Linked DNA regions of Cyanobium sp. PCC 7001. The protein of the gene in region 1 interacts with the protein of each later gene in a pairwise test. Links are inferred from orthologs where the notes say so. Each region holds a gene or a part of one and is shown on either strand. Other genes may lie near its edges. The genes, in order: rpe and eno.

The links.
Region 2: the proteins of rpe (region 1) and eno interact in binary tests that used the Escherichia coli proteins (3 or more experiments, as listed by UniProt). The link is inferred for Cyanobium sp. PCC 7001 from one-to-one orthologs.

Annotation. Positions count from the first base shown.
Region 1 is NZ_DS990556.1:563,228-579,096, forward strand. What follows is about bases 71-2,815. They hold rpe (ribulose-phosphate 3-epimerase), read left to right. Parts: upstream 71-973; coding sequence 974-1,657; downstream 1,658-2,815. Other genes in these bases: glpX (class II fructose-bisphosphatase), read right to left, coding at 71-803; ccsB (c-type cytochrome biogenesis protein CcsB), read right to left, coding at 1,737-2,672; CPCC7001_RS02770 (LptF/LptG family permease), read right to left, coding at 2,724-2,815. Also shown: more of glpX, read right to left, coding at 1-70; more of CPCC7001_RS02770, read right to left, coding at 2,816-3,914; lptB (LPS export ABC transporter ATP-binding protein), read right to left, coding at 3,911-4,639; CPCC7001_RS02780 (hypothetical protein), read right to left, coding at 4,636-5,115; CPCC7001_RS02785 (DUF309 domain-containing protein), read right to left, coding at 5,147-5,551; translational GTPase TypA, read right to left, coding at 5,552-7,360; CPCC7001_RS02795 (M15 family metallopeptidase), read right to left, coding at 7,541-8,218; chlP (geranylgeranyl reductase), read left to right, coding at 8,645-10,072; glyS (glycine--tRNA ligase subunit beta), read right to left, coding at 10,107-12,272; sir (sulfite reductase, ferredoxin dependent), read left to right, coding at 12,367-14,103; CPCC7001_RS02815 (hypothetical protein), read left to right, coding at 14,106-14,522; CPCC7001_RS02820 (M15 family metallopeptidase), read right to left, coding at 14,501-15,220; ATP-dependent DNA helicase RecG, read right to left, coding at 15,285-15,869. UniProt on the Escherichia coli protein: Catalyzes the reversible epimerization of D-ribulose 5-phosphate to D-xylulose 5-phosphate.
Region 2 is NZ_DS990556.1:1,786,823-1,799,567, forward strand. What follows is about bases 1,466-4,400. They hold eno (phosphopyruvate hydratase), read left to right. Parts: upstream 1,466-2,254; coding sequence 2,255-3,547; downstream 3,548-4,400. Other genes in these bases: CPCC7001_RS08895 (ATP-dependent Clp protease ATP-binding subunit), read right to left, coding at 1,466-1,720; gloA (lactoylglutathione lyase), read right to left, coding at 1,720-2,124; CPCC7001_RS08910 (AarF/ABC1/UbiB kinase family protein), read right to left, coding at 3,573-4,400. In the rest of the region: more of CPCC7001_RS08895, read right to left, coding at 1-1,465; more of CPCC7001_RS08910, read right to left, coding at 4,401-5,273; CPCC7001_RS08915 (hypothetical protein), read right to left, coding at 5,270-5,587; CPCC7001_RS14080 (hypothetical protein), read right to left, coding at 5,650-6,246; CPCC7001_RS15185 (hypothetical protein), read left to right, coding at 6,245-6,418; CPCC7001_RS15190 (hypothetical protein), read right to left, coding at 6,491-6,655; bifunctional glutamate N-acetyltransferase/amino-acid acetyltransferase ArgJ, read right to left, coding at 6,670-7,953; coaE (dephospho-CoA kinase), read left to right, coding at 7,952-9,421; CPCC7001_RS08940 (serine hydrolase), read left to right, coding at 9,453-10,607; Asp-tRNA(Asn)/Glu-tRNA(Gln) amidotransferase subunit GatB, read right to left, coding at 10,648-12,186; CPCC7001_RS08950 (iron dicitrate transport regulator FecR), read right to left, coding at 12,245-12,745. UniProt on the Escherichia coli protein: Catalyzes the reversible conversion of 2-phosphoglycerate (2-PG) into phosphoenolpyruvate (PEP). It is essential for the degradation of carbohydrates via glycolysis.

The DNA.
Region 1 (15,869 bases):
TAGATCTTGTCGGGATCGCTGATGCCCATCTCGGCCAGGCGGGCCAGGTTGCCTTCGCGGGTGAGCCCTTCCCACTCCTTGGTCTGGGCCACGGCGGGGTCATACACCAGCTGGCCCTGGAAGTGGCCGCCGAGGGCGCGCATGGCAGCAGCCGAGATCACACCCTCCGGGGCCGCGCCGATGCCCATCAGGCAGTGGGTGCCGGTGCCGGCGAAGCCACAGGCGATGGCCGCCTGCACGTCACCGTCCGAGATCGGCTGCACCCGGGCACCGGTCGAGCGGATCTCGGCGATCAGGTCCTTGTGCCGGGCCCGGTCCATCACCACGATCACTAGCTCGCTCGTGGCCAGGCCCAGGCACTGGCTGAGGATCTGGATGTTCTCGGTGGCGCTCTTGCGGATGTCCACCTTGCCCTTGGCGGCCGGCGGCGCCGCCAGCTTCTTCATGTAGAAGTCGGGGGCGTTGAACAGGCCGCCCCGGTCGGAGGCCGCCAGCACGGCCATCGAGCCGCGCTGGTTGTTGGCGCAGAGGTTGGTGCCTTCGCAGGGGTCGACGGCGAAGTCGACGCCAGGGCCACTGCCGCTGCCGACCTCCTCGCCGATGTAGAGCATCGGGGCCTCGTCCCGCTCGCCCTCTCCGATCACGATGCGGCCCTGCATCTGGATCTGGCCCATGCGCTTGCGCATCGCCTCGACGGCTGCGGCGTCCGCCTCGTCCTTCTTGCCGAGACCCGTGAGTTCGGCCGAGGCGATGGCGGCCTGTTCAACGACCTCGAGAATTTCCTGGATGAGGGTGCGATCCACAGTGGTCCGGCAAGGGTGGAGGCTTCGGGCTGAGGCCTGAGATGCCAGCTGCTGCGGGGCATTTCAGGCAGGAAGCGGCGATCAGTGTATCAGCGCCGTTCCCCGCTCCTGCCGCTGGAGGGGGCAGGGGGCTTTCCTACAATCGCTCTTCCCTACCCACCGATCCCAGCATGAGCACCAAGTCCCTGGTGGTGTCACCGTCGATTCTCTCGGCCGATTTCTCCCGGCTCGGGGATGACGTGCGGGCGGTCGATGCCGCTGGTGCCGACTGGATCCACGTGGATGTGATGGATGGCCGCTTCGTGCCCAACATCACGATCGGTCCCCTGATCGTGCAGGCCCTGCGCCCGGTCACGACCAAGCCGCTCGACGTTCACCTGATGATCGTGGAGCCCGAGAAGTACGTGGCCGACTTTGCCAAGGCCGGCGCCGACATCATCTCGGTGCAGGTCGAGGCATGCCCCCACCTGCACCGCAACCTCGCCCAGATCAAGGACCTCGGCAAGATGGCCGGCGCAGTGCTCAACCCCAGCACCCCGATCGACACGCTGGAGTACTGCCTCGAGCTCTGCGACCTGGTGCTGGTCATGAGCGTGAACCCCGGCTTCGGCGGCCAGAGCTTCATCGAGAGCCAGGTGGACAAGATTCGTGATCTGCGCCGCATGTGCGACGCCAAGGGGCTCGACCCCTGGATCGAGGTGGACGGTGGCATCAAGGCGGAGAACGCATGGAAGGTGATCGAAGCCGGCGCCAACGCGATTGTGAGCGGCTCCGGGGTGTTCAACCAGCCCAGCTACGCCGAGGCCATCACCGGCATCCGCCAGAGCCGCCGTCCTGCCCCCGTGGCGGTCTGAAGGGGTCCGCCAGGCTCCCGGCGGCAGGCTCCCACCGATCAGCTGGGAGCCTGCCGCATGCATTCAGACTGCTGGAGCCTCAGCTCTCGAAGAACCAGCCATAGCTGTGCAGACCGATGCCCAGCAGGTTCACGCCGATGTAGCAGACGACGATCACCACCAGACCCAGGGAGGCCACCACCGCCGGTCGGCGCCCCTGCCATCCCCGGATCAGGCGGGTGTGCAGATAGGCCGCATACACCAGCCAGCAGATCAGCGCCCAGGTTTCCTTGGGATCCCAGCTCCACCAGCTGCCCCAGGCCTCATTGGCCCACACCGCCCCGCTCACCAGCCCCACCGACAGCAGCAGGAATCCCACCGTGATCGTGCGGTAACTGAGCGAGTCGAGCTGTTCCGCCATCGAGAGGGCGCCACTGGTGAGCTTGAGTGGAGCTGCCATCGCCCCGGGCCCCTCGGTGGCCAACTGGGCCTGGCGGAAGCCGCCGCTGCCGATGGAACTGCTGCGCAGTTCCAGAGCCTTGCCGCGGTCGGTGAACAGCACCGCCACCGACAGCAGGGATCCCACCAGCAGGGCGGCGTAGCTGAGCATGATCACGCTCACGTGCATCACCAGCCAGCTGGAGCGCAGGGCCGGCACCAGCGGGGAGGCCTCCTGGAGACGATCCGGCAGGGCAAAGCTGGCGAAGGCCACGCAGCCCAGGGCCATCGGGGTGGCGGCAGCGGGCACCAGCGGAGACGGCCAGGAGCGCTCCACCAGCAGCTGGGTGAGGGTGCAGCCCCAGGCCAGGAAGCAGAGCGACTCGTAGAGGTTGCTGATCGGGAAGTGACCGGAATCGATCCAGCGCAGCACGAGCTGGGCGGTGAGGCAGAGATTGGCGCTGGCCACCAGCAGCCGCACCACCGAGCTGGTGCCGCCGCCGCTCAGGGCCCAGAACGCCAGGGGCAGCACGAGCAGCAACAGGGCGAAGGCTGCCAGGCCGAGGCCCAGAACCGGATCGTGGAGCAGATCGGGCAAGGTTTCAACGCACAACCAGTGGCCAGTCTGGCGGGTCGCCGGCAGGGGCGCTCAGCGGCTGGCCTGCCGCACCAGCACCAGGCCGGTTCCCAGGCCGATCAGCACCGGCATCCATGCCGACAGCAGCGGGGTGAGGGTGCCCTTGACCCCCAGGGAACTGAAGCTGAAGGCCACCAGGTAATAGCCGAAGATCAGCAGCACGGTGAGGCCGAAGCCCTGGCTGCGGCTGCGGCGGGAGTGCGGACGGGCCCCCAAGCTGCTGCCGATCAGGCCGAACACCAGGCAGACCGCCGGGAAGGAGAACTTCTCCTGGATGCGCACCCGCAGCTTGCGGGCGGCCCGCAGGTCGCCCGATTCCCGCAGGAGCCGTTCGGCGGTGCGGGCCTGGCCGATGCTCATCTCATTGGCGTCCTTCGGCAGTTTGGCCACCTTCAGCGGCTGGTTGCCAAGCGGATAGAGGTAGCGATCGAACCGGGCCGAGGTGATGGCCTCCGAGCCACTACTGCCGATGCCCACCACCTGGCCATCCAGAAATTCCCACTGGGCGTCCCTGGAGCTCCAGCGGGCCCGATCGGCCGTGAGCATCACCCGGTGGGCCGAGCGGCTCAGGTCCAGCAGGGTCACGTCCTCCATCACGCCCTTGTTGAAGCGCTGGGCGTAGAAGATGTGGGTCAGACCCCGTTCGGTGCTCCCATCGGGCAGCTCCACCCGGCCGTATTTGGAGTACACCACGTTGTCCCTCTGCTCGCCGGCCACGGCACGGCCGATGGCGCGGCTGAGGGTCGCTTCGGCCTGGCTGAGGGTGCTCGGCACGACCGCTTCGTTGAAGCCGAAGGTGAGCATGGTCATCGCCACGGCCAGCACCACGGCGGGCACCAGCATGCGCCAGGTGGGCACGCCCACGCTGCGCAGGGCCGTGAGCTCACTGTTGCCCGAGAGCTTGCTGTAGGTGAGCAGGGTGGCCATCAGGGTGGCCATCGGGAAGGAGAGCACCAGGAAGGAGGGCAACTCCAGAAGCAGCACCTGAAGCGCCACATCGAGCGGCAGCCCCGACTCCGCCACCCGCCGCACCAGCTCGAACACGGCGCCCACCGAGAGGGACACGGCCGTGAAGGCCGCCACCCCGAACACCAGGGGACCGATCAGCTCCCCCAGCATCCAGCGGTCCAGCAGCGGCAGGCGGCGCCACGACCCCAGCAGCCCTGACGGCAAGACGATCCTCCGTGGGTTGAGCGTGGTCATAGCCGGAATCCCTCGCCGAGGTAGTGGCGGCGCACCAGAGGATCGTTCCCCACTTCGGTGGAGCTGCCCGAGGCCAGGATGGCGCCCTCGGAGAGGATGTAGGCCCGGTCGGTGATCGCCAGGGTTTCCCGCACGTTGTGATCCGTGATGAGCAGTCCCATGCCCCGGTTGCGCAGGTCCTCGATCAGTTGCTGCAGGTCGGCGACGGCGATCGGATCGACGCCGGCGAAGGGTTCATCCAGCAGCAGGTAGCGGGGCCCCTCGGCGCCGACGGCCAGGGCCCTGGCCACCTCGCAGCGGCGCCGTTCACCGCCCGAGAGCTGAAACCCCTGGCGATGCTGGAAGGCGCTGAGGTGGAAATCCTCGATCAGGGCGTTCAGCCGCTGTCGGCGCAGGTGACCCGGGGTGCGGCTGGACTCCAGTGCCAGGCGCAGGTTGTCGCGAACCGTGAGCTGGCGGAACACGCTGGGCTCCTGGGGCAGGTAGCCGATGCCGAGACGGGCCCGCTGGGGCATGGGCAGGTGGGCGATCTCGCGGCCATCCAGCAGCACCTCGCCCTCGTCCGGCCGGATCAGGCCGGTCACCAGACCGAAGGTGGTGGTCTTGCCGGCGCCGTTGGGGCCGAGCAGGCCCACCACCTCTCCGCGCTCCAGCTGCAGGGAGACGTGGTCCACCAGCACCCGGCCCCCGATGGCCAGGACCACCTCCTTCATTGCCAGCGTCATGGCTGGGTCGAGGGCACGGGGGGCTGGATGGCCCTGAACCGGTAGAGGGTCAGCACCTGCTGGCCCGGCGCTGGCTCGGCCACGAGGCGCTCTCCCTCCACCAGGTACACCAGCCGCTCCGCCCGGATGCTGTTGCCCTCATCCTGCACCACATCCACATCGCCGCTGAGCACCACACGGCCTTCGCGGCTGAAGTACTGGGCCTGCCGCGCGGTGGCCACCACGCCCTGGTCGGCGTAGACAATGCGCACGTTGCCACTGGCCGTGAGGATGCCTGTGGCGTTGTCGGCCTTCTGGAGATCGGATTCGATCGTCACGACGCCGGTGACGGCAGCTCTGGCCGGCGAGGGGGCTGGAGCCGATCCTGCGGCCGTCGTCGAATCAGGAGCCCCCTGGGCGGTGGCCGTCAGGCTGACGAGGCCGCCGAGGCACAGGCCCAGCAGGGTGCTGGCGACGCGGGGAGCAGGCAGGGCCAAGAAGCGGTGCCAGTGATGCTGAGGCCACAATCTACAGAGCATGGCCCTGGGCCCGGTTCAGCCGGGGGGGGTCGAGAACAGGAGCATCCGCCGCGTTCTGCAGGGCCTGCAGCCACGCGGCCGCATGGCCTCTGAGCTGCTCCAGATCGAGCCCCAGGGCCTGATCGCCACAGCTGCGCAGCCTGCCCAGGCCTTCTCCTGTGAGGATGGTGGCACCGCGGCGGTTGCCGCGCTCCAGGTGCAACTGACCGACGGCGATCTGCAGGATTCCCTGCAGCACCGGGCGAAGCGGCCCCGCCGTTTCGTGCCAGAGCTCCTCGAATCCGTCATGGCAGGCGTACCAGTCGCCCGCGTTGAAGCGGGCGATGGCCTCGGCCAGCCGAGGGTCCCGGATCAGGCTGGCTTCCTCGTGGTCAGGGGGAGGCAGGGCCGCCAATCAGCGCTTGGCCGCCTTCTTCGAGGGCAGCTTGCGCAGCCGGATCGATTCGGGGGTGACCTCGAGCATCTCGTCTGGACCGATGTACTCCAGAGCCCGCTCGAGGGTCATCTGCACCGGGGCCTGGAGAGTGTCGAGCTCTTCGGCGCCGGCGGAACGCATGTTGGTGAGCTGCTTGGCCTTGCAGACGTTGATCTCCAGGTCCTGGGGCCTGTTGTTCTCTCCGATGATCATGCCCTTGTACACCTTGGTGCCGGGTGTGATGAAGAACTGGCCCCGATCTTCGGCGTTCTTGAGGGCGTAGAAGGTGGCCGTTCCCTCCTCGAAGGCAATCAGCACGCCGTTGCGGCGCGCATCGAAATCCCCTTGCATCGGCCGGTAATCCAGGAAGGAGTGGCTCATGATGCCTTCCCCACGGGTGGCACGGATGAACTCGCCGCGGAAGCCGATCAGCCCGCGGGAAGGCACCACGAATTCCAGCTGGGTGCGGCCGTCGTTGGTGTTCTCCATGTTCTGCATCTCCGCCTTGCGGATTCCCAGCTTCTCGATGCAGGCTCCCACCGCAGCCTCGGGCACATCGAGCACAAGGGTTTCGTAGGGCTCGTTGGGGGTGCCATCGATGGTGCGGAAGATCACCTGGGGTTGGCTCACCTGAAACTCGTAGCCCTCACGCCGCATCGTCTCGATCAGGATGCCGAGGTGCAGTTCGCCGCGTCCGCTCACGGACCAGCGATCGGGCGAATCGGTGTCCTCCACCCGCAGGGCCACGTTGGTGAGCAGTTCCTTCTGCAGACGATCGCGGATCTGGCGGCTGGTGACGAATTTGCCCTCCTTGCCGGCGAAGGGGGAATCGTTGACCACGAAGGTCATCTGCAGGGTGGGCTCGTCCACCTTGATCAGGGGGAGTGCCTCCGGGTTGTCCGGGCAGGCGATGGTCTCGCCGATGTTCACCTCGTCGAAACCGGCCACGGCCACCAGGTCACCGGCGCTGGCCTGCTCGATCTCCACCCGCTGCAGGCCCTGGAAGCCGAGCAACTTGCTGATGCGGCCACGCTTGACGCTGCCGTCATCGCGCAGGAGAGCGGCGGGCTGGCCAGCCTTGATGGTGCCGTTGTGGATCCGGCCGATCATGATCCGGCCGAGAAAGTCGCTGTAGTCGAGGGTGGTGACCTGCAGCTGCAGGGGCTTGTTGGGATCGCCCACCGGCGGCGGCACATGCCGGAGGATGGCATCGAAGAGCGGCCGCATCGTGTCGCTCTCGGTCTTCATGTCCGGCTTGGCGTAGCCGCCCATGCCGCTGCCGAACAGATACGGGAAATCGCACTGGTCGTCGTCGGCGCCGAGTTCCAGGAACAGATCCAGCACCTTGTCCACGGCAATCTCGGGATCCACGCGGGCCCGGTCGATCTTGTTCACGAAGACGATAGGCCGCAGGCCTTTTTCAAGGGCCTTCTTGAGCACAAAGCGCGTCTGCGGCATCGGGCCCTCGTTGGCATCCACGATCAGCAGGCAGCCATCGACCATGCCCAGCACCCGCTCCACCTCGCCACCGAAATCGGCGTGGCCGGGGGTGTCCACGATGTTGATGCGGATGCCGTCGTAATCGACCGCCGTATTCTTGCTGAGAATGGTGATGCCGCGCTCGCGCTCCAGGTCGTTGGAGTCCATCACGCAGGTGGGAACCGCCTCGTTGTCGCGGAAGATGCCTGACTGAGCGAGCAGCGCGTCGACGAGGGTGGTTTTTCCGTGGTCGACGTGGGCAATGATCGCAATGTTGCGAATCGGCGTGCCTGGATGTGCGCCGCTCATAGATTGAGATTTCCTACTTTTACGGTTGTAGCCAAGCGACCATCCTATCCCATCCTCTGAAACTCAAGCCTGACGAGCTCCCTTCCAAGGCCTGGTGTCGTAGCAGGGGGCATGGCCAGGCGCGGGCGGCTTCTCCCTTGAGCTCAGCCGTTTGACCGGCCTTTGGATGCGGCCCTTGGATCAGCGACTGAGCTGCTGGGCCGGCTCGAACACCTGCAGGGCCTCCGCGGTTCCTTCAAAGCGCCAGTGCCACGGCTCGTAGCTCACCCCCTGAGGGTTGTCCCTGGGAAAGGAGAGGGTGAAGTGGTAGCGGGCGGCGTTCTGCTCCAGCCACCGAAAGGCCGGGGTCTCCTCGAAGCGGGGGGAGAGGTTGGTCTGGGGCAGCCGACCGTCGCCGAGATCGACGGCATAGCCGGTGCTGTGCTCGGAGAAGCCCGGTGGCGCGCTCACTTCGGCCCGTTCCCGGGCGTTCTGGTTCCGCTCCGCCTTCACCCCGAAGAAGATGTCCTTCTGGAGTTCCTTCGAGCGGAAGGCGCTCAGCAGGCTCAGGCTCACGCCGTCGTCCTCCGCGGCCCGCAGCATGGACGTCAGGGCCGTGGCCGCATCCCGGTGCAGCTGCAGCCCGGGTTCCACGCTCACCAACAGCTCAGGATCGGCCTCCGGGTAAGGGAAATGGCCCAGCAGCCGTCCATCCGGGCTCTGGCGGGCATCCAGCCCGGCCACGGGGCCCGGCGCCAGTTGGGGAGCCAGCCAGGTGCGCACCATGGGCAGCTGCAGGGCTCCGATCACCGCCACCAGCGCTCCCCCCACCACCAGCAGGATCCCGCGCAGCCCGTGGCCTTTCGGCACCGACGGCATGGGGCTGAGCCGCTCGGCCACCGGGATGTCGTCGGCCGGAAGCACCTGGCCCGTGCGCCTGGACTTCAGGACCACCTGCCGGCTCCGGCGGATGGAGCCCAGGGGTGGGCAAGCGGCAGCACAGCGAAGGGGTGATCCGTCATGCCCTCCATCCCCCAGCCCCCGCTGCCACCCATACAAAACGCGGTGGATGTCACCAGCTGGGCGAACAGTGATGTGACGAGTTTGTTACAAGCCGGCATGGACTGTGGTGATGGAGGCAGCGGGGCGGCTCTGGGCCGGTGCAACGACCCCGGTTTCGCGGCTCTGGGAGGCCTTGAGTCGGCTGGTGACGATCCTAGTTGCGAAGGCCGAATTCCACCCCGAAACGCCCGGCAACGGTGTTAGCTTCCGGGCCAGAACCTTTTCTGGCGGAGCGTTTTCCCGATGTTGCGTGTCGCGGTGGTGGGCGGCGGCCCGAGTGGTTCCTGTGCCGCTGAGGTGCTCGCCAAGGCCGGCATCCAGACCTGGATCTTCGAGCGCAAGCTCGACAACGCCAAGCCCTGCGGGGGTGCCATTCCCCTGTGCATGGTGTCTGAATTTGATCTGCCGGAAGAGATCATCGACCGCAAGGTGCGCAACATGCGGATGATCTCCCCTTCCAATCGGGAAGTGGATATCCACCTCGATGATCAGAATGAATACATCGGCATGTGCCGGCGCGAAATTCTTGACGCCTTCCTGCGCAACCGGGCGGCCGATCTCGGCGCCCATCTGATCAACGGACTCGTCACCAAGATCGACACCGGCAAGAACCGCCAGGGGCCCTACACCCTCACCTATTCGGACTACGGCTCCGGCGAGGCCACCGGGGAGACCAGAACCCTCGAGGTGGACCTGATCGTGGGCGCTGATGGCGCCAACAGCCGCGTGGCCAAGGCCATGGATGCAGGGGACTACAACGTGGCGATCGCCTTCCAGGAGCGGATCAAGCTCCCGGCCAAGGAGATGAGCTACTACGAGGACCTGGCCGAGATGTATGTCGGCACCGATGTGTCCCCCGACTTCTACGCCTGGGTGTTCCCCAAGTACGACCATGTGGCCGTGGGCACCGGCACCATGCAGAACAACCAGGCCCTGATCAAGGGTCTGCAGGAGGGGATCCGCCTCAGGGCCCGCAAGAGGCTGGTGAACGGCGAAGTGATCAAGGTGGAGGCCCACCCGATTCCGGAACACCCCCGCCCCCGCCGGGTGGTGGGCCGCATGGCTCTGGTGGGGGATGCCGCCGGCTACGTGACCAAGAGCTCCGGCGAGGGCATCTACTTCGCCGCCAAGAGCGGGCGGATGTGCGCCGAGCAGATCGTGGCCGCCAGCCAGGCTGGCCAGAGCATTCCATCCGAGGCCGACCTCAAGGTCTACCTGCGCAAGTGGGACCGCCAGTACGGCGCCACCTACAAAGTGCTGGAACTGCTTCAGAACATCTTCTACCGCAACGATGCGGCCCGCGAGGCGTTCGTGGAGATGTGCGATGACAAGGACGTGCAGCGGCTCACCTTCGACAGCTACCTGTACAAGCGGGTGGTGGCGATGAACCCCTGGCAGCAGCTCAAGCTCACGCTGCTCACCCTTGGGGCCGTGCTGCGGGGCAACGCCCTGGCACCCCAGGGTTACAAGCCTGTGGACAGCGCCGTACGGGACGACGATGAAGTCAACGCGATGCTGGCGGTGAGCACCATCAAAGGGGGCATCCGGGTTCGCGGCGACCAGTCGTCTCCAGCCCCTGTGGCAGCCCCGGCAACCACGGGGGCCACGGCTGAGGTCATCGCTGCCGAGGGGGAGGCGGCGGAGCGGGAACCCGCTCTGGCCGCGAAGTGAGACGCCGGGGCCCTGACCAGGCCCCTGCCGCCGATCAGTTCTGCAGCTGACGGAAGTCCGCCAGCACGGCGGCCTGGTTGCGCAGCACTCCGAGCATGGCGAGGCGGTTTGTGCGCACAGCCGCATCCTCCGCCATCACCATCACGCTGCCGTCTCCATCGAAGAACGCTCCCAGCGCCTCGGCACTGTCTTCCAGAGCCGAGGCCAACGCGTTGTAGCCCTCGCTGCTGCAGCTGGCGGCCAGCGGAGTGAGACGCTCAAGCACGGCCAGCATGCCGGCCTCCGATCCTTTCTCGAACAACCTGGCATCCACCACGGCATCCGGGCTGAGCACGTCGGGGGACAACGCGCCTTTCTCGGCCAGTCGTGCGGCCCGCGTCACCACCGCCTGCACGGCGGCGAGCCGCCCCTCGCGCCGCAGAGCCGCGAGCAACAGGCCGCGCTGTCGCACATCGCCGGGATCCCGCAGGAGGCGGGCCCTGGGCAGGGAGGGCCCGGCCACCGCGGCCACCAGATCGGGCTCCAGTCCCTCCTCCTCCAGCAGGCTGGCCAGCCTCTGGCACAGGAATTCGGCCAGATCGCCGCGCAGCAGGCCAGCGGAAACCTCCAGGTCGGGCAGCAGCGTCGCCCAGTGGAGGCTGCAGCGCTGCAGCAGGGCGTCGAGGTCGAGCCGCCATTCCCTGGCCCAGAGGATCTGCAGCAGACCATTGCCGGCACGGCGCAGGGCGTAGGGATCGGAGGAGCCGCTCGGCCGTTCCCCCTTGGCAAAGATGCTGAGCAGCAATTCCAGCCGTTCGGCCAGGGCCACCACGGCGCCGGCCTCCGACTCCGGCAGGGCATCCCCTGCGCCCCGGGGCAGGTAGTGCTCCAGCACCGCCAGGGCCACGTGCCTCGGCTCCCCTTCAGCCAGCAGGTATTTGGCCCCCATCACCCCCTGCAGCTCGGGGAATTCCCCCACCATCTGGCTCACCAGGTCGTGCTTGCAGAGATGGGTGGCCCGGCGGGCATGCCCTGCCGCCTCTTCCGGCAGAGGCAGCACCTCGAGCAGCACGTCCGTGCACCACTCCATCCGCTCGACGCGATCCCGCAGGGAACCGAGACCCTCGGCGAAGGTGACCCGGGCCAGCTGGTCGCGCCGGTCGATGCTCGCCACGGCCCGGTCGGCCGTGACGAAGAAGCGGGCATCGGCCAGCCGGGCCCGCAGCACCCGTTCGTTGCCTCTGCGCACCGTCTCCCAGGCCTGCTCCCGGCCATTGCTGATGCACAGAAAACCAGGCTGCAACACGCCCCGGGCGGCCGGGGCCAGGGGATCCACCTGGGCGTCGCTCTGATAGAGCGGCACGTAGCGCTGGTGTGACCGCATCACCGTGCCCAGCACCTCGGCCGGCAGGTCCAGATAGGTGTGCTCCATCGCGCCCTCGATCAACAGGGGCTGCTCCACCAGATCCGTGAGCTCCTCCAGCAGCGCCTCGGGCAGATCCGGTCGGGCGTCGCGGGCCTCTGCCGCTGCAGCGATGGAGGTCTGAATCCTGTCGCGGCGGCGGCGGCGGCTCACGGTCACCCCGGCGGCCTCGAGCGTGTCGGCATACTGCGCGGCGCTGGGGATCACCACCGGCCGGGTTTCCAGCCGGTGTCCCCTGCTGTGACGTCCCGAGGCCACCACCGGATCGGTGCCCGGCAGCACCACCGGCACCACCGCCTCATCCAGCAGGGCCACCAACCAGCGCACGGGCCTGGAAAAGCGGCACTCCCCCTCTCCCCAGCGCATGAAGCGGCGGCCCTGCAGCTGCTGGATCCAGCCGGGGATCAGGGAGGCCAGCACCTCGGCGGCGCCACGGCCCGGCTCCCGCAGCACCGCGTACACGAACGGCCCCTTGGGCGTGTCACGGATCTCCAGCTGGTCAACAGCCACGCCGCAGCGCTTGGCAAAGCCCAGGGCGGCACCGGTGGGAGTGCCGTCGCGAAAGGCCTGTGCGGCGGGCGGGCCCTTGCGCTCCTCCTCCCTGTCCTGCTGGCGTGACGGCAGTCCCGGCACGGTCACGGCCAGCCGCCGCGGCGTGCTGGTGCAGTCCAGATCGCCGTGCTCCAGCCGCTGCTCCGCCAGGCTGGCGGCCACCAGCGCCTCCAGCTGGGGGAGGGCGAGGCGCGCGAAGTCGGCCGGCAGTTCCTCGGTTCCGATCTCGAGCAGAAACGTCGACACGCAGGCAGCCACGGCAACCGCCAACTTTATGGAGCGACGCGCAACGCGGCAGGCTGGAAGCCGGCCCCATTCGCTACGGTCGTTGGGCTATCGGGTGGTTGCCGACATCGTGACGTCTGGGCCGACAAAGTTCGAGCAACTGAAGGCCAACAGTGGTCATCTGCGGGAGCCGCTCCTGAGCGAGCTGGGCAACACGGCGCCGAACTTCACCGAGAACGCCGTTCAGATCCTCAAGTTCCACGGGAGCTACCAACAGGACAACCGCGACAAGCGTCAGAAAGGCCAGACCAAGGACTGGCAGATGATGCTCCGGTTGCGCAATCCCGCCGGCCGGGTGCCAGCCCAGCTCTACCTGGCCATCGATGAGCTGGCCGAGCGCTATGGCAACGGCACCCTGCGGGTCACCACCCGCCAGGCGTTCCAGATGCATGGCGTGCGCAAGGAGCACCTCAAGGAGGTGATCGGCACGATCGTGCGGTCACTGGGGTCCACCCTGGCGGCCTGTGGAGACATCAACCGCAACGTGATGGCGCCCGCCGCCCCCTTCTCCAAGGCGGGCTATCCAGCCGCCCGCCAGCTGGCCGACGACATCGCCGATCTGCTCGCCCCCCAGGCGGCGGAGGGCTCCTACCTCGACCTCTGGGTGGACGGGGAGCTGAGCTACCGCATCAAGCCCAGTGCTCCGGTGCGCAAGGTGAAGGCGCGCCAGAGCGAAGGCGGTGTGTTCAGCGGTGACGGCCAGGAGCCTCTCTACGGCTCCACCTATCTGCCGAGGAAGTTCAAGGTGGCGGTCACCGTGCCCGGTGACAATTCGGTGGATCTCCTCACCCAGGACATCGGCCTGGTGCTGTTCTGCGATCCGCAGGGCCGACCCCAGGGCGCCAATGTCTATGTGGGCGGTGGCATGGGCCGGACCCACAACAAGGAGGAAACCTTCGCCCGCACGGCCGATCCGCTCGGCTATGTGGCCTATGGCCATCTGCTGGATCTGGTTCAGGCCATCGTGGCCCTGCAGCGTGATCACGGCGACCGCCAGCAGCGCCGCCACGCCCGCATGAAATACCTGATCCACGATCGTGGTGTGGACTGGTTCCGCTCCGAACTTCAGTCCTCCTACTTCTCCCATCCGATCAAGGGGATGCGTCAGGAGCCGACGATCCGGCTGGAGGACTACCTGGGCTGGCATCGTCAGGACCGGGGACTGTGGTTCGTGGGTCTGCCCGTGCTCTGCGGCCGCATCAGCGGCAGCTTCAAGGCGGGGCTGCGCCGCCTGGTGGACACCTACAAGCTGGAGCTGCGGCTGACTCCCAACCAGGACGTGCTGCTGTGCAACATCGGCACGGCCCAGCGCAGCAGCATTCGGGCGGAGCTGGCTGCCATGGGCATCGAGAGCCCTGAGGCACCGGCACCGCTGGCCCGCCATGCCCTGGCCTGCCCGGCCCTGCCGCTGTGCGGCCTGGCGGTGACCGAAGCCGAGCGGGTGCTGCCCGACGTGCTGGATCGCCTCGACGGGCTGCTGCACCAGCTGGGGATCAGCAAGCCCGTGCTGGTGCGCATGACCGGCTGCCCCAACGGCTGTGCCCGGCCTTACATGGCGGAGATCGGCCTGGTGGGCAGCGGCCCCGACCTCTATCAGCTCTGGCTGGGTGGCACCCCCAACCTCAGCCGTCTGGCCGAGCCCTACCTCGAGAAGATGCCCCTGGGCGAGCTGGAGCCCACCCTGGAGCCGTTGCTGCGGGCCTGGCAGGTGGCCGGAGGGCGGGTGAGCTTCGGTGACTTCGTGGTCCGCCAGGGTCGACCGGCCGTGGAAGCCCTGCTAACGGCGGCCTGACCATGGCGGTGGTGGTGGTCCAGGGCCTGGACGAGCGGAGCGGTGGTGGTCGGGCAGGCTCTGGCCGGCCCTGGCCCTGGAGGGCATTGCAGCTCGCCGCCGCTGCCGCCCTGGCTGCCACAGCCGCGCTGCCGGCCCAGGCCCAGGGCCGCCGGGGTCCACCGCCACCGACACCGAAAGTGGTGATCTACGACCCCGATCCTGTGAGTTGTCAGCCGGACACCATCCGCCAGGCCTTCGCGCGGCATCTGGCCCCCTTTGCCGACCAGAGCCCGGCGGTGCTGGCCCGGCTGCGTGAGGTGCAGCTGGAGATGACGGACTCCAGCCTGCGGCGCTGCGTGGCCAAGGGGCTGATGGAGCCGGAAGCCGCTGCCGCCCTGCGCCAGGAGCTCGCGGCTCAGACTCCCACGCGGCCATAGATCGCCGCGGGCTGGCCGCAGCGCCAGGCCCAGAGCTGATCGCCCCAGCTGAAATGCCACCACTCCCCCGGGTGCTGGGCAAAGCCCGCTGCCGCCATCACCTTCTGCAGCAGGCGGCGATGGCCATGAACCGCCAGGGCCCGCTCACGCTCACCCGCATCGCGGCTCGCCGCAGCCACCCCGAGAAAGTGGTCGGGTGCCGACACAGCACCGATGGCATCGATGGGCGAACCCATGTCGATCGGGGCGCCGTGCCGGTCCGCCAGGGTGAGATCCACCGCTGCTCCGGTGCTGTGGGGCGGCGGGGCGCCTGGGTCCGGGTTCGGTGGCGCCCAGAAACGACCCACCTCGCGGCTCACCTCCGCCAGTGCCGGCCCGGCGGCGAGGGGATCGACCCCCCGGTCGCGGCAGAGTTCCGCTGTGGCGTGCCGCACCATGAACGCCTGAACCGCCAGGGGCCGCCATCCGTCGAAGATGGCCAGCCGCCATTCGGGCTGCTGGCTCTGCAGCGCCCGCTGGGCCGCCAGCAGCCGCTCCACCACGCCTTGCCGCAGCTGGAACGGCGATCCCCCCTCACCGTAGGGAGCGCCCAGGGCGACGTAGGGATGGGGTTCCAGCCGCCACAGCGCCGCCGGCAGGGGCACCAGGGCGTCCGGGCTGGGATCGATCGGAATCGCATTCCACGGACGCCGCTCCATCTGCTCACCGGGCTGGGCTGACCGGACTGTGTTGATCCTGGCCAGATTGCCTCACCCGATGGCCTCAGTTGAGCCGAACCCCACCGCTGAGCCGCTGCCGCTGGAGAGCCAGCATGGCGGCCAGCTTCGGATGGTGCTGCAGCTCCGGATCGGCGGCCAGGATCTCCTGGGCCACCGCGCGCGCCTGCTCCAGCACGCTGCCGTCGTCGGTGAGGCTGGCCAGGGCGAGATCGGGCAGCCCCGACTGCCGCGTGCCCAGCACCTGACCGGGCCCCCGCAGGCGCAGGTCCATCTCGGCGATCTCGAAACCGTCGCTGGAGCGCACCAGCACATCCAGCCGCTGCCGGGCCAGGGCGTTGCGGCTGTGGTTCACCAGCAGGCAGTGGGACGCGGCGGCTCCCCGGCCGACCCGGCCGCGCAACTGGTGCAGCTGGGCCAGTCCGAACCGCTCCGCATGCTCCACCACCATCACGCTGGCCTCCGGCACATCCACACCCACCTCCACCACCGTGGTGCTCACCAGCACCTGGCTCTCCCCGGCGGCGAAGGCGGCCAGGGCCGCCTGCTTGTCGGCACTGGCCATGCGCCCATGCAGCAGCCCCACGCACAGATCGGGGAAGATCGCCTCGCTCAGCTGCTGGTGCACCTC
Region 2 (12,745 bases), 1.2 Mb from region 1 along the record:
GATCCCCGCAGCGCTCGGCCTCGGCGATGGCATGGCGCAGGTCTTCGTCCTGCTGCAGCAGGTCCCGCAGCTCCGCCACCCGTTCCCGCTCGGCCTGCCAGCGCTGCTGCAGGTGCTGGAGCGCCTGCACGGCCTGGCGGCGCTGCTCCTGCAGGGCGATGCGTTCGGCCTCGGGGGCCGCCTCGGCCGAGAGCAGGGCCAGTTCCACCCGCCGCAGGGCCACTTCGGCATCCTCCACGGGCTGGGGCTTGGACGTGACCTCCATGCGCAGGTTGGCGGCCGCCTCGTCCACCAGATCGATGGCGGAATCGGGCAGGCAGCGGTCGGCGATGTAGCGATCGGCCAGGCGGGCCGCCGCCGCCAGGGCGGCGTCGCTGATGGTGACGCCGTGGTGCAGCTCGTAGCGCTCCTTGAGCCCGCGCAGGATCTCCACGCTGGTCTCCAGCCCCGGCTCGCGGATCACCACCTGCTGGAAGCGGCGCTCCAGGGCCGGATCCTTCTCGATGCTGCGGCGGTACTCCTCCGGCGTGGTGGCCCCCACGCAGCGGAGCTCCCCCCGGGCCAGGGCCGGCTTGAGGATGCTGCCGGCATCGGCATTGGAGCGATCCCCGCTCACCACGGTGTGCAGCTCGTCGATGAACACGATCACGCCGGGTTCGGCGTCGCGCACCTCCGCCAGCACCGTGCGCAGGCGCTCCTCGAACTGGCCGCGGAACTTGGCGCCGGCGATCAGGGCGCCCAGATCCAGCGCCACCAGCCGCTGGCCCCGCAGGGCATCGGGCACCTCGCCGGCCACGATCCGCTGGGCCAGGCACTCGGCCACGGCCGTCTTGCCCACCCCGGGCTCACCGATCAGCACCGGATTGTTCTTGCTCCGGCGCGACAGCACCTGGATCAGCCGGCGGATCTCGGCATCACGGCCGATCACCGGATCCAGTTCCCCGGCCCGGGCGGCGGCGGTGAGGTCGCGGCCGTAACGCTCCAGGGCCATCGGCTCGGGGGCCTCGGCCTCCAGCTGCAGGGCGGGAGCGGCGGGCGCCGCCGCGGCGGGCGGCGTGGGCCGGCCGGGACTGCGCAGGCCGGGGGCGGCATCGATCCAGTCGTCCGCTCCGGCCCAGGGATCGGCGGCAGGCGTGGGAGAGGTCGGGACGGCCGCGGCAGGGGGTGGAGGGGAAGTGGGCGGTGGCGCGGCGGCTGACGCCGGAGCGGCCGGCAAGGGCATGGCAGCTGGAGCCGGAGCCGCGGTGGGACGGGCCGGTGCCGCTGGACGCAGCTGGCGCAGCAGAACGTCCTCCGTGAGTCCCTCGCGGGCCAGCAGCCGCTCCCCGATGCGGGGCTCCTCCACCAGGGCCAGCAGCAGGTGGGGCACATCCAGCAGGCGTGAGCCCCAGCCGGTGCGGCGCCGGTCGGCCTCCTCGAGCAGATCCTCGAGGGCATCTCCGATGAAGAGCTCCCCATCGGGAGCACTGGGCTGCTCGGCGCAGAAGGCCTCGAGCCGGTCGAGCAGACGGTCGGAATCGAGGGGCAGGCGATCGACCCACTGACCGAAACGGCGATCCAGCAGCAGGGTCTGGAGCAGATGCTCCACATCCATCACACCGTGGCGCCAGCGGCGGGCCGTGTCCTGGCTGGCCAGCAGCAGGTTCCAGGCCTCCTCGCTGAAGCGATCGGGCTCGCTGGTGAGGCTGACGCCGTAGCCGGCACGCACATCGGTGGGCATCAGGCTGCACCACCGGCGCGGGAGCCGAGCTCGATCAGCTCCACCTTGTAGCCATCGGGATCCTCCACGAAGGCGATCACGGTGCTGCCGTGCTTCATCGGGCCGGGTTCGCGCACCACACGGGCCCCCATGGCCCGGATCGCATCACAGGTGGCATGGATGTCGTCCACGCCGAGAGCGATGTGGCCGTAACCCTCGCCGAGGTCATACGCCTCGGTGTCCCAGTTGTGGGTGAGCTCCAGCACGGTGTGATCCGACTCCGGGCCATAACCCACGAACGCCAGGGTGAAGCGGCCGCTGGGATAGTCCTTGCGACGCAGCAGCGTCATGCCGAGCACCTCGGTGTAGAAGGCAAGGGAGCGGTCCAGGTTCCCCACCCGGAGCATGGTGTGCAGCAGGCGCATGGGCAGACCGGCGCGGGCGTTGGGTGCGGAGCCATTCTGGCCAGCAAGCGGGCCGGCAGTGCCCGTTGCCACACCGGAGCGGGAGGGGGTGGCCCATAGGATCCTGCCCTGACAGCCGTGGCCCGAAGCCGTGATCGACACCCTCGACTACTCGATCGAAACCGTGGTGGCGCGGGAGGTTCTCGATTCGCGCGGCACACCCACCGTGGAAGCCGAGGTGTATCTGGAGAACGGTGCCAGCGGTCGGGCCATCGTGCCGAGCGGAGCCAGCACCGGCGCCCATGAGGCCCACGAACTGCGCGATGGCGGCAACCGCTACATGGGCAAGGGCGTGCTGCAGGCAGTGGCGAACATCGAGGAGAAGATCACCCCGGCCATCTGCGGCATCAGTGCCCTCGAGCAGGTAGCCGTGGACAGCGCCATGCTCGACCTGGACGGCTCCGACAACAAGAGCGCCCTCGGGGCCAACGCGATCCTGGCGGTGAGCCTGGCCACAGCCCGGGCGGCGGCCAACGCCGTCGGTCTGCCCCTGTACCGCTACCTGGGCGGCCCCATGGCCTGCCTGCTGCCGGTGCCGCTGATGAACGTGATCAACGGCGGGGCCCATGCCGCCAACAGCCTGGACTTCCAGGAGTTCATGCTGGTGCCCCACGGCGCCGGCAGCTTCCGGGAGGCCCTGCGCATGGGCACCGAGGTGTTCCACACCCTCAAGGGTCTGCTGAAGGACAAGGGACTGAGCACGGCCGTGGGTGACGAGGGCGGCTTCGCCCCCGACCTGGGCAACGGGGCCGCCGGGGAGCTGCTGGTGCAGGCGATCGAGCAGGCGGGCTACCGGCCCGGCGATCAGATCTCGCTCGCTCTCGATGTGGCCAGCACCGAGTTCTACCGCGACGGCCGCTACGCCTTCGACGGCGGCAGCTACACCAGTGCCGAGATGGTGGACCAGCTCGACCAGCTGGTGAACCGCTTCCCGATCGTGTCGATCGAGGATGGGGTGGCCGAGGACGACTGGGAGGGCTGGGCCCTGCTCACCGAGAAGCTGGGGAGCACGGTGCAGCTGGTGGGGGACGACCTGTTCGTGACCAACACCCAGCGGCTGCAGCGGGGCATCGATCTGGGTGTGGCGAATTCGATCCTGATCAAGGTGAACCAGATCGGCACCCTCACCGAGACCCTCCAGGCGATCGACCTGGCCGGCCGGGCCGGCTACACCAGCGTGATCAGCCACCGCAGCGGCGAGACGGAGGACACCACCATCGCCGATCTGGCCGTGGCGACCAGGGCCGGCCAGATCAAGACGGGCTCCCTGAGCCGCAGCGAGCGGGTGGCGAAGTACAACCAGCTGCTGCGCATCGAGGACGACCTCGGCAGCCAGGCCATCTATGCCGGCGCCGAGGACCGGGGTCCCCGCGGCAAGGCCTGAGCAGGGCCCGGGGCAAGGAAGGACCTCAGTCCGTCGCAGCGCTGGACTGGGGCTGGGATGCCTGGGCCGACGGGGAGGCGCTGGTGGCGGCCATGCCGGGAATCTGATCCAGGCGGCCATCCCGAGACAGGCGGGCCTGCAGCTTCAGCCAGCCCAGGCCCACCGGCAGCCCCGCCAGCAGGGGCACGGCCACCAGGGCCGGCTGGCGGCTGGCGGCCAGCACGGCGGCCGCCACGGCCAGACCGGCCAGGAGCATGGCCTGGCCGGCCGACTGCTGCGCCAGGGCGAGACGGCGCAGCAGCCGGTCGGTTTCCCCGGCGCGGATCTGCACCTGCAGGTCGCCCTGCTCGATGCGGGCCAGGTTCTCATCGAGCCGGCGCGGGATGCCGAGGGCCCGGCTGCCCACCGCGGCGGCCTGGCGGGAGAGTTCACCGAACAGATCGCCGCCGTTGCCGCTGGAGGTCATCAGGGGGAGCAGGTAAGGGCGGGCAATGGCCACCAGGCTAAAGCCGGGATCGAGGCTGCGACCCACCCCCTCGAAGGTGGAGAGGGCCCGCATCACGAAGATCAGCTCCGGCGGCACCCGGAAGGGCTGGCCGTACACGAGGTCGTAGAGATCTCCGGAGAGCTTCTCCAGCACGTTGGCGGAGAAGGGGGGCGTGAGGGCGTCGTTGAGCATCACCCGCACCAGCCGGCGCACCGGGCCGGGGTCCACTTCGGCGGCGATCACCCCGGCAGCCTGGAGCTCCTCCACCAGGGCCGAGGCATCGCGCCCAGCGGCGGCCCGCACCATGCGCCCCAGCCGTGAGCGCAGGCGGCTCGAAAGCTGGCCCATCATCCCGAAGTCGTAGTAGATGAGGGCCCCATCCGGGGCAACGGCCAGGTTGCCCGGGTGGGGGTCGGCGTGGAAGAAGCCGAAGCGCACCAGCTGCTGCAGGTAGCTGGCCGCACCCTTCTCGGCCACCGCGGCGGGCACCACACCAGCGTCGAGCAGGGCCTGGCGGTCGGTGATCTTGATGCCGGGCACGTAGTCGAGGCAGAGCACGCGGCGGGAGCTGAGTTCCCACACCACCGCCGGGATGCGGATGCCGGGGTCATCGAGGAACTGCTGGCGGAAGCGGGCGGCGTGCTCGGCCTCGAGCCGGAAATCCAGCTCCCGCAGCAGCACGCGGCGGCACTCCTGGGCGATGCCCACCCAGTCGCGGCCCCGACCCCAGCGCGGATGGCGCTGCACAACCCGGGCCACCTGCTGCAGCACCTCCAGATCGAGGCGGAACAACTTCTCCAGGCCAGGACGCTGCACCTTCAGAACCACCTGGCGGCCGCTGCGCAGACTGGCGCGGTGCACCTGGGCCAGGCTGGCGGAGCCGAGCGGGCTCTCCTGCAGGTCGATGATCTCGGCGCAGCGCTCGCCGAGCTCCTGCTCCAGCAGGGCCTGCACCACGGTGAAGGGGAAGGCGGGAACCCGGTCCTGCAGGGCGGCGAGCTCCTCCACCAGTTCGGCCGGCAGCACATCCGGCCGGGCCGAGAGCAGCTGGCCGAGCTTGATGAAGGCCGAGCCGAGGGCCAGGAATTCCTGGGTGAGCCAGCGGGCGCGGCGGCGGGCCCGCCGGCTGCGCCGTTCGGGCGTGGGACCGCCGGGATAGGTCCAGCGCTGGCCATCCCACCAGAGGCCGGTGGCCAGCCGCAGGGCCAGCCACCAGATGCGCAAGGGGCGCCGGATCACAGGCGCCGATCCACACGACGGCTCAGATCCGCCACCTGGGCGCGCAGGGCATCGATCTGGTCCTGCACGGCAGCAGGGCCCTCGGCAAAGGGGGTGTGCCCGGGCGACGCCTCACCGCCCCCGCGGCCACCGCGCTCGAGCCGGTCGGCCTCCAGTTCCACCTCATCCCAGAACAGCTGCAGCTCCTGGCGCAGCCGCTCCGGTGCGTCCTGCACCACCAGGGCCAGGTTGGCGGCAGCATCCAGCAGGCCGCTGCCCAGCCGCGCTCCGAGTCGCGCCAGGGTGGCCTGCATCAGGAGCTGGGGCGCCGGCATGGGGCGGGTTCTGCTGGAGAAACTGTGCCAGATGGCGCCCGCCGCTGCGGACTGAGCGACCCTCAGGGCGTGGGCGGCGGCAGGGTGGGCGCGACGGGCTCGTCCACGACCGGCTCAGGGGGCACCGCCGACTCGATGTCGCGTTCGCCTGGGGGCTGGGGGGGGGTCAGGAGGGCCTCGAGCTCCCGGGCACGGCGCTCCTCCTCGGCCTTCTGCTCGGCCTGGCGGCGCTGCTCGGCCTCGGCCTGCTTGCGCTCCTCCTCCTTCCGCTCCTGTTCCCGCTGCTTGGCCTGGCGCTCCAGTTCCAGCACCTCCAGATCGCCCCGGATCTCCTGGGCGTCTTTGCCGAAACGCAGGCGCAGGCTCTCCAGGCTGGTGCCGGGGAACTCGCGCACGTCGAAGCCCTGGCGGAGCTGCACGAGGCTCGGCAGTTGGAGCGCCAGCACCCGCTGGGTGATGCCGTAGCCCAACCCGAAGCAGAACCCCGCCACCAGCGGGCCGCGCCAGCGGTTGCGGGGGCGCGTCGGAACGGCGCGGCTCGGGCTGGAGGTGGCCATGGCCGCCAGGTTAAGCCGCACCGCCAGGGGCGCCCGGGCGGCGGCGCGCCGTCCGCCGCGGTTGACTTGGGGTTCACCGATCCCTGCATTCACAGACCCCATGCCCCTGCTGCCGCGCTGGCGCTACATGACGGATGAAGCGAAGGCCCTCACGCGGCGCACCGCGGTGTCGGCCGGGGTGCTGCTGCTCGTGTTGCTGGTGTTCCGCTCCCTGGTTCCCTGGATGCTGCTGGCGGTGGTGGCCTACTGGCTGTGGAAGGCGATGCGCCGCTGAGGTCGAGCTGACGGATCCGCTGACGGAGGCGCTGACAGAGGCGCTGGCAGAGGCGCACTCCCCCGCCCGCACTCAGGCCTGCTGCTCCTGCCGGGCCCAGAGCTTCTCCAGGGAACCCCTGAAGCCCTCCAGATCCGCCTTCGCCGGCCGGCGAAGGCGCTGCACCAGGCGGGCCAGCCGCCAGAGCTTGATTCCGGCGGCCAGCGCCAGCACCAGCCATGGCAGCAACAGGGTCATGGGCTGTTCTGCCGTCATGTGGTGTAGTCGGCGTTGATCCGCACGTACTGATCCGAGAGGTCGCAGCCCCAGGCCACGCCGGCGCCGGGGCCGTCGCCCACCAGCAGACGGATCAGCACGGTGTCGCCCCCCGGGCCGCTGCCGCCCAGATAGGCGCCGGCGGCCCGCGACCGGAGGTAAGCGGACGCCGCCGGGCGGTCGAAGGGCAGGGGTTGGCCGGCCGCCATCAGCTGGTGATCCCCCAGCCACAGGGCCACCGCCTCCGGATCGAAGGCCACGCCGGCCCGTCCCGCCGCGGCCACGATCCGTCCCCAGTTGGGATCGCGGCCGTGCACGGCGCACTTCACCAGCGAGGAGCCGCAGATGGTGCGGGCGATGGCGCGGGCGCCGGCCTCGTCGGCGGCGCCATCCACCTGCACCTCGATCAGGCAGGTGGCACCCTCGCCGTCGCGGGCGATCGCCTTGGCCAGGTGCTGCGACACCGCCGTGAGGCCGGCCTCCAGGGCCTCGAAATGTTCCGGCCCCAGGGGCTCGCCGGCGGCAAAGGCCAGGTAGGTGTCATTGGTGCTGGTGTCGCCGTCCACCGTGATCGCGTTGAAGGAGCGATCCACCGCCCGCTTCACCATCGCCCGCCACAGCTCGGCCGGCACGCCGGCATCGCAGCTGAGGGTGCCCAGCATGGTGGCCATGGCGGGGTGGATCATCCCCGAACCCTTGGCGCAGCCGCCGATCCGCACCCTCCGCCCGCCCAGCTCCGCCTCGAGGGCGATCTCCTTGGCCACCAGGTCGGTGGTGAGGATGGCGGTGGCCGCAGCCGCGCCCCCCTCCGAGCTGAGCGCCGCCACCAGCGGATCGAGGCCCGCCAGGAGGGTGTCCATCGGAATCGGCACGCCGATCACGCCGGTGGAGCAGAGCAGCACCTGCTCGGCCTCCAGGCCCAGCCGGGCCGCCAGGGCGTCGGTGGCCCGCAGGCTGTCGATCAGGCCCCGATCCCCCGTGCAGGCGTTGGCCTGACCGGAATTGGTGAGCACCGCCCGGGCCCTGCCGCCCGAGGCCTGCAGCCGCTCGGCGCAGAGGTCCACGCAGGCGGCCCGCACCCGCGAGGTGGTGAAGGTGCCGGCGCACACGGCACCCTCGGGCGCCAGCAGCAGGGAGAGATCGGGATTGCCGGAGGGCTTGAGGCCGGCGGTGATGCCCGCCGCCAGAAAGCCCTTCGGCGCAGTGAGGCCGCCGGGAATCGGGTGCCAGGAAGGGGTCACGGCGGCAGGATGACTGTCTCCATCCTGCCCAGCCGCCATGGACCCGGCCGATGCCGAGGCGAATGCCGTGTGCCGCCGGCTGGCGGGTGAGCTCTTTCCCTGGGATCTCACCCGAGCCCTGGAGCTGGCCCTGCTGAAGACGTTCTGCCTGCCGTCGATCTCGAGCCTGCTGGAACGGACCGGCGAATTCACCAGCCGGCCCCGCAAGCGCTACGACGACACCGGCCTGATGGTGGCCGAGCTGCTGCGCTGGGGGCCCGGCAGCGCCGCAGGACAGGCGGTGATCGACCGCATGAACCGCATCCACGGCGCCTACGCGATCGGCCAGCGCGATTTCCTCTACGTGCTCTCCACCTTCGTGGCCGAGCCGATCCGCTGGCTGCGGCGCTACGGCTGGCGGCCGCTGAGTGCCCACGAGCAGACCTGCCTGTACCGCTTCTGGCGCCAGGTGGGGGAGCACATGGGCCTCCAGGACATTCCCGGCAGCCTGGAGGCGCTGCTGACCTTCAATCGCCAGGTGGAGCGCGAGGCGTTCCGCCCCGCTGCCAGCAACGCCCGCGTGGCCGAGGCCACCCTGGGGATGCTGCTGGCCGACTGGCCCGAGCCGCTGCGGCCCGCCCTGCGAAGCGTGCTGCTGGCGCTGGTCAGCGCCGAGGTGGGCGGCAGCCTCGGCTGGAGCGCCAGCCCCGGCTGGCTGCAGCGGCTGGTGCTGCAGGCCCTGCGGCTGCGCAGCCGGCTGGCACAGCGCTGGCCCCGGCGCCCCGGCGCCACCCGCTTCTATTCCGAACGCCCCACCCCGGGCTACGGCGAGAGCTTCCGCCTGGAGCAGCTGGGCCCGCCGGCGCTGCTGCCGCGCCTGAACCGGCCCCGCTGGCAGGGCCACCAGCGGCGCATCGGCCTCACGGGCGGCATCGCCAGCGGCAAGAGCACCGCCGGCCGCTGGCTGGCTGATCAGGCCGGCCTGCCGCTGCTCGACGCCGATCACTACGCCCGCGAGGCCCTGGCGCCCGGCTCGGCCGGGGAGGCCGAGGTGCTGCAGCGCTACGGGGCCGCGGTGAGACCGGCGGAGGGAACGGCCCAGGGCATCGATCGAGCGGAGCTGGGCCGCCTGGTGTTCCACGATCCAGCCGAGCGGGCCTGGCTGGAGCAGCTGGTGCATCCGCAGGTGCGCCGTCGCTTCGAGGCCGAACTGCAGCGGCTGGCAGGTGAACCGGCGGTGGTGCTGATGATCCCGCTGCTGTTCGAGGCCGGCCTGGAGGGCCTCTGCAGCGAGGTGTGGCTGATCGACTGCGACGAACGTCAGCAGTTGCAGCGGCTGATGCAGCGCAACCAGCTCGACGAGGCCGAGGCCCGCGCCCGTATCAGCGCCCAGTGGCCCCTGCAGCGCAAGCGGCCGCTGGCCGACGTGGTGCTCGACAACCGCAGCGGTGTCGAGGCCCTGGAGGCCGGCCTGGCCGCCGCGCTGGCGAAGGGGACCGACGGAGACCGGATCGGCACGCCCACCTAGCGTCGAGGCAACGCCGCCAGCGGCCACCCCCATGCGCTCCGATCACCCCGGCCTGCCCGTGAGCGGGAGCCTCAGCTGGCCGCTGCGCTCGATCACCAAGTCGTTCACCGTCACGCTGCTGCTCAAGCTCGCGGATGAAGGCCGTCTCGATCTCGACGATCCCGTGGGCCGCTACGTGCGTGGGGTGCCGAACGGCGATGCGGTGACCTTGCGCGACCTGGCTGCCATGACCAGCGGCCTGCCGGACTACACCACTCCCGCCTTCTTCGAGGCCTTTCAAGCCAACCCCCGGCGGATCTTCTCGGCGCGGGAGCTGCTGGCGTTCGCCTGGCGCCAGCCCCTGCAGGGCCAGCCCGGTGAGGAAGCGGTGTACACGAACGTGAACACGTTGCTGCTGGGGGAGGTGATCCGCGCGGTGACCGGCCGCAGCTTCGAGCGCAGCCTGCGGCGCCAGGTGCTCAGGCCGCTGGGGTTGCGCCAGACCCTGGTGACGCCGGACCAGCGCCGCTGGCCCAGGCCCCGTCCGGTGGGCTACCAGCGGGAGGACGGGCAGCTCACCCCCCAGCCCGGCAACCTCTCGATCTTCCGCGCCGCCGGCGAGATGCTGGCCACCCTGCCGGATCTGCGCCGCTGGGCCGGCATGCTCGGCCGCGGCCGCCTGCTCAGCCGCTCCACGGCGGCCGAGCGCCGATCCTCTGCCCAGCCGCTGGTCGAGGGGCCGGAGTACGACAGCTACGGCCTCGGCCTCGGCAGCCTCGAGGGCTGGTGGGGACACACCGGCGAGGGACTCGGCTTCACCGCCCTGGTGATGTACGAACCCCGCTCCCGGGCGCGGGCGGCCATCGCCATGAACATCTCCAATCTGCCGGCCGGCCACCCGCCGACGCGGCTGTTCCGGCGGCTCGCCCGCACCCTGAAGCGCGATGGGATCACAGGCGCATTCCAACGACAGCAGGGCACTGGCGGGCAGGAAGCTCCCCTGCCGGTGAAGCAGCTCGATGCCGCCCTGGAGCAGACCGTGCGGCGGTTCGGCATCCCCGGCGTGGCGGCCGGGGTGTGGCTGCCGGGTGGGCGGCGCTGGCGGCGGTTCAGCGGCGAGGCGGTGCTGGGTTCCAGCGGGTCAGGGGTGGAACGGCAGCGTGCGGGACAGGGGCTGCCCTGGGTGGAGGAGGCCTCGGCGCTCTGAAGTCAGGCTCGTGCCGTTCAAGAGAGTCGCCGGGCCGGGCTCAGCCCTTGAGCTTCTCGGCCAGGATCCGGTTCGCCAGCTTGGGATCGGCCTTGCCGCCGGTCTTCTTCATCAGCTGCCCCACGAAGAAGCCCTGCAGCTTGGTCTTGCCGCCGCGGAACGCCTCCACCTCGCCGGGGTGGGCTGCCAGCAGCTCCTCCACGATGGCGGTGATCGCGGCGGGATCGCTGATCATCCCCAGGCCGCGCTCGGCCACGATCGCCTTGGCGGAGCCGCCTTGCTGCAGCAGTTCCGGCAACAGCTCCTTGGCGATCTTGCCGCTGATGGTGCCGTTCTCGATCAGCTCGATCATCTCGGCCAGCTGCTCGGGCCGCAGCGGCAGGTCGGTGTAGGAGAGCCGGTTGGCATTCACATGGGCGGCGATGTCGCCGGTGATCCAGTTGGCGGTGGCCTTGGCGTCGGCTCCCGCGGCCACCGCCGCCTCGAAGTACTCCGCCATGGGGCGCTCATCGGTGAGCACACGGGCGTCGTAGGCGCTCAGCCCCAGCTGCTCGGCGTAGCGATGGCGCTTGGCGGCCGGCAGCTCGGGCAGCTCGGCGCGCCAGGCCTCCCGCTGCTGCGGGGTGACCTCGATCGGCCCCAGATCGGGATCCGGGAAGTAGCGGTAATCGCTGCTGCCTTCCTTGGAGCGCATGCTCTTGGTGAGCTGCTTGCCCTCATCCCAGAGGCGGGTTTCCTGCACCACCGGTTCACCGGCCTCGTAGGCCTTGATCTGCCGCTGGATCTCGTAGTCGCAGGCCTTCTGGATCGCCGAGAAGGAGTTCATGTTCTTGATCTCCACCTTCGTGCCGAAGGGGGCGTCAGGCCCGCGCCGCACGGAGATGTTGACGTCGCAGCGCAGGGAACCTTCCTGCATGTTGCCGTCGCTCACGCCGAGGTAGCGCATGATCCGGCGGATCTCGGAGGCATACTCCGCCGCCTCGCGGCCGGTGCGCAGATCGGGTTTGCTCACGATCTCGGCCAGGGCCACCCCGGCGCGGTTGTAGTCCACCAGGGAGTGGGTGGAGCCGGCCAGACGGTCGCTGCCGGCATGCACGAGCTTGCCGGCATCCTCCTCCATGTGGAGGCGCTCGATGCCAATGCGCTTGGTGTAGGTCTCCTTGCCCTTCTCCGCCACCTCCACCTCGATCCAGCCGTCTTCGGCGATCGGCTCGTCGAACTGGGAGATCTGGTAGTTCTTCGGCAGATCGGGATAGAAGTATTGCTTGCGGTCGAACTTGCTGTGTTCGGCGATGTGCAGATTCAGCGCCATGGCGGCCTTCACCGCGTACTCCAGCACCCGCTGATTGAGCACCGGCAGGGTGCCGGGCAGGCCGCACACCACCGGGTCGATGTGGGTGTTGGGATCGTCGCCGAAGGCGGTGGACGCCGCGGTGAAGATCTTGCTGGCGGTGCCGAGCTGCACATGGGTTTCCAGGCCGATCACGGCCTCCCAGGCCGCAGCTCCTGCCTCAGAGCCAGCCCCATGGTGGTCCTGGGGTGTGGCCGGAGGGGCTGCAGTCGGGGCGGTGCCTGCCATCGCGTCGTTCCAGCGCCAGTGCGTGGGCTGATCCTATGGAACCCCCGCAGCGGCCGGCTCAGCGGCTGTTCGGGTAGGCGTCCTGCGGCCCGGGACGGCTGCCCCCGGGCCGGGGCCCATCGCCGCCGCCACCTCCTCCGCCACCGAAGCCGAACCCGAAGCCGAACGAGAAGGGCGGCCGGCCGCCCGCGGCCCGGGGCTCGGGCCGCGGCAGGCGCACGCCCGGCACGTTGGCGTTGAGGTAGTCCTCCAGGGCGCCCTGGGCGGGGAGTCGCGGCTCGAAGCCCCGGAACAGGGGCCCCTCCAGGATGGCCTGGTAGTCCTGGGGCGTGAGGGGGATCACGGTGGTGAGGTCCAGGGCCTGCAGCAGCCGCAGGCGCTGACCGCTCTCCAGCAGCACGGGGGCCTCGTCCGTGGGTGCGCCATCCCGCAGCCGCACCAGTTCGAGGCGTCCCTGCAGGGAGGTCACCGCCGTGTCGCCGTTCTCGAAGGCCTCCAGGATGTAGGTGGTGCCCCGCACGCTCACCCGCATCGAGCGGGTGCAGCCGTCCTGCCGTCC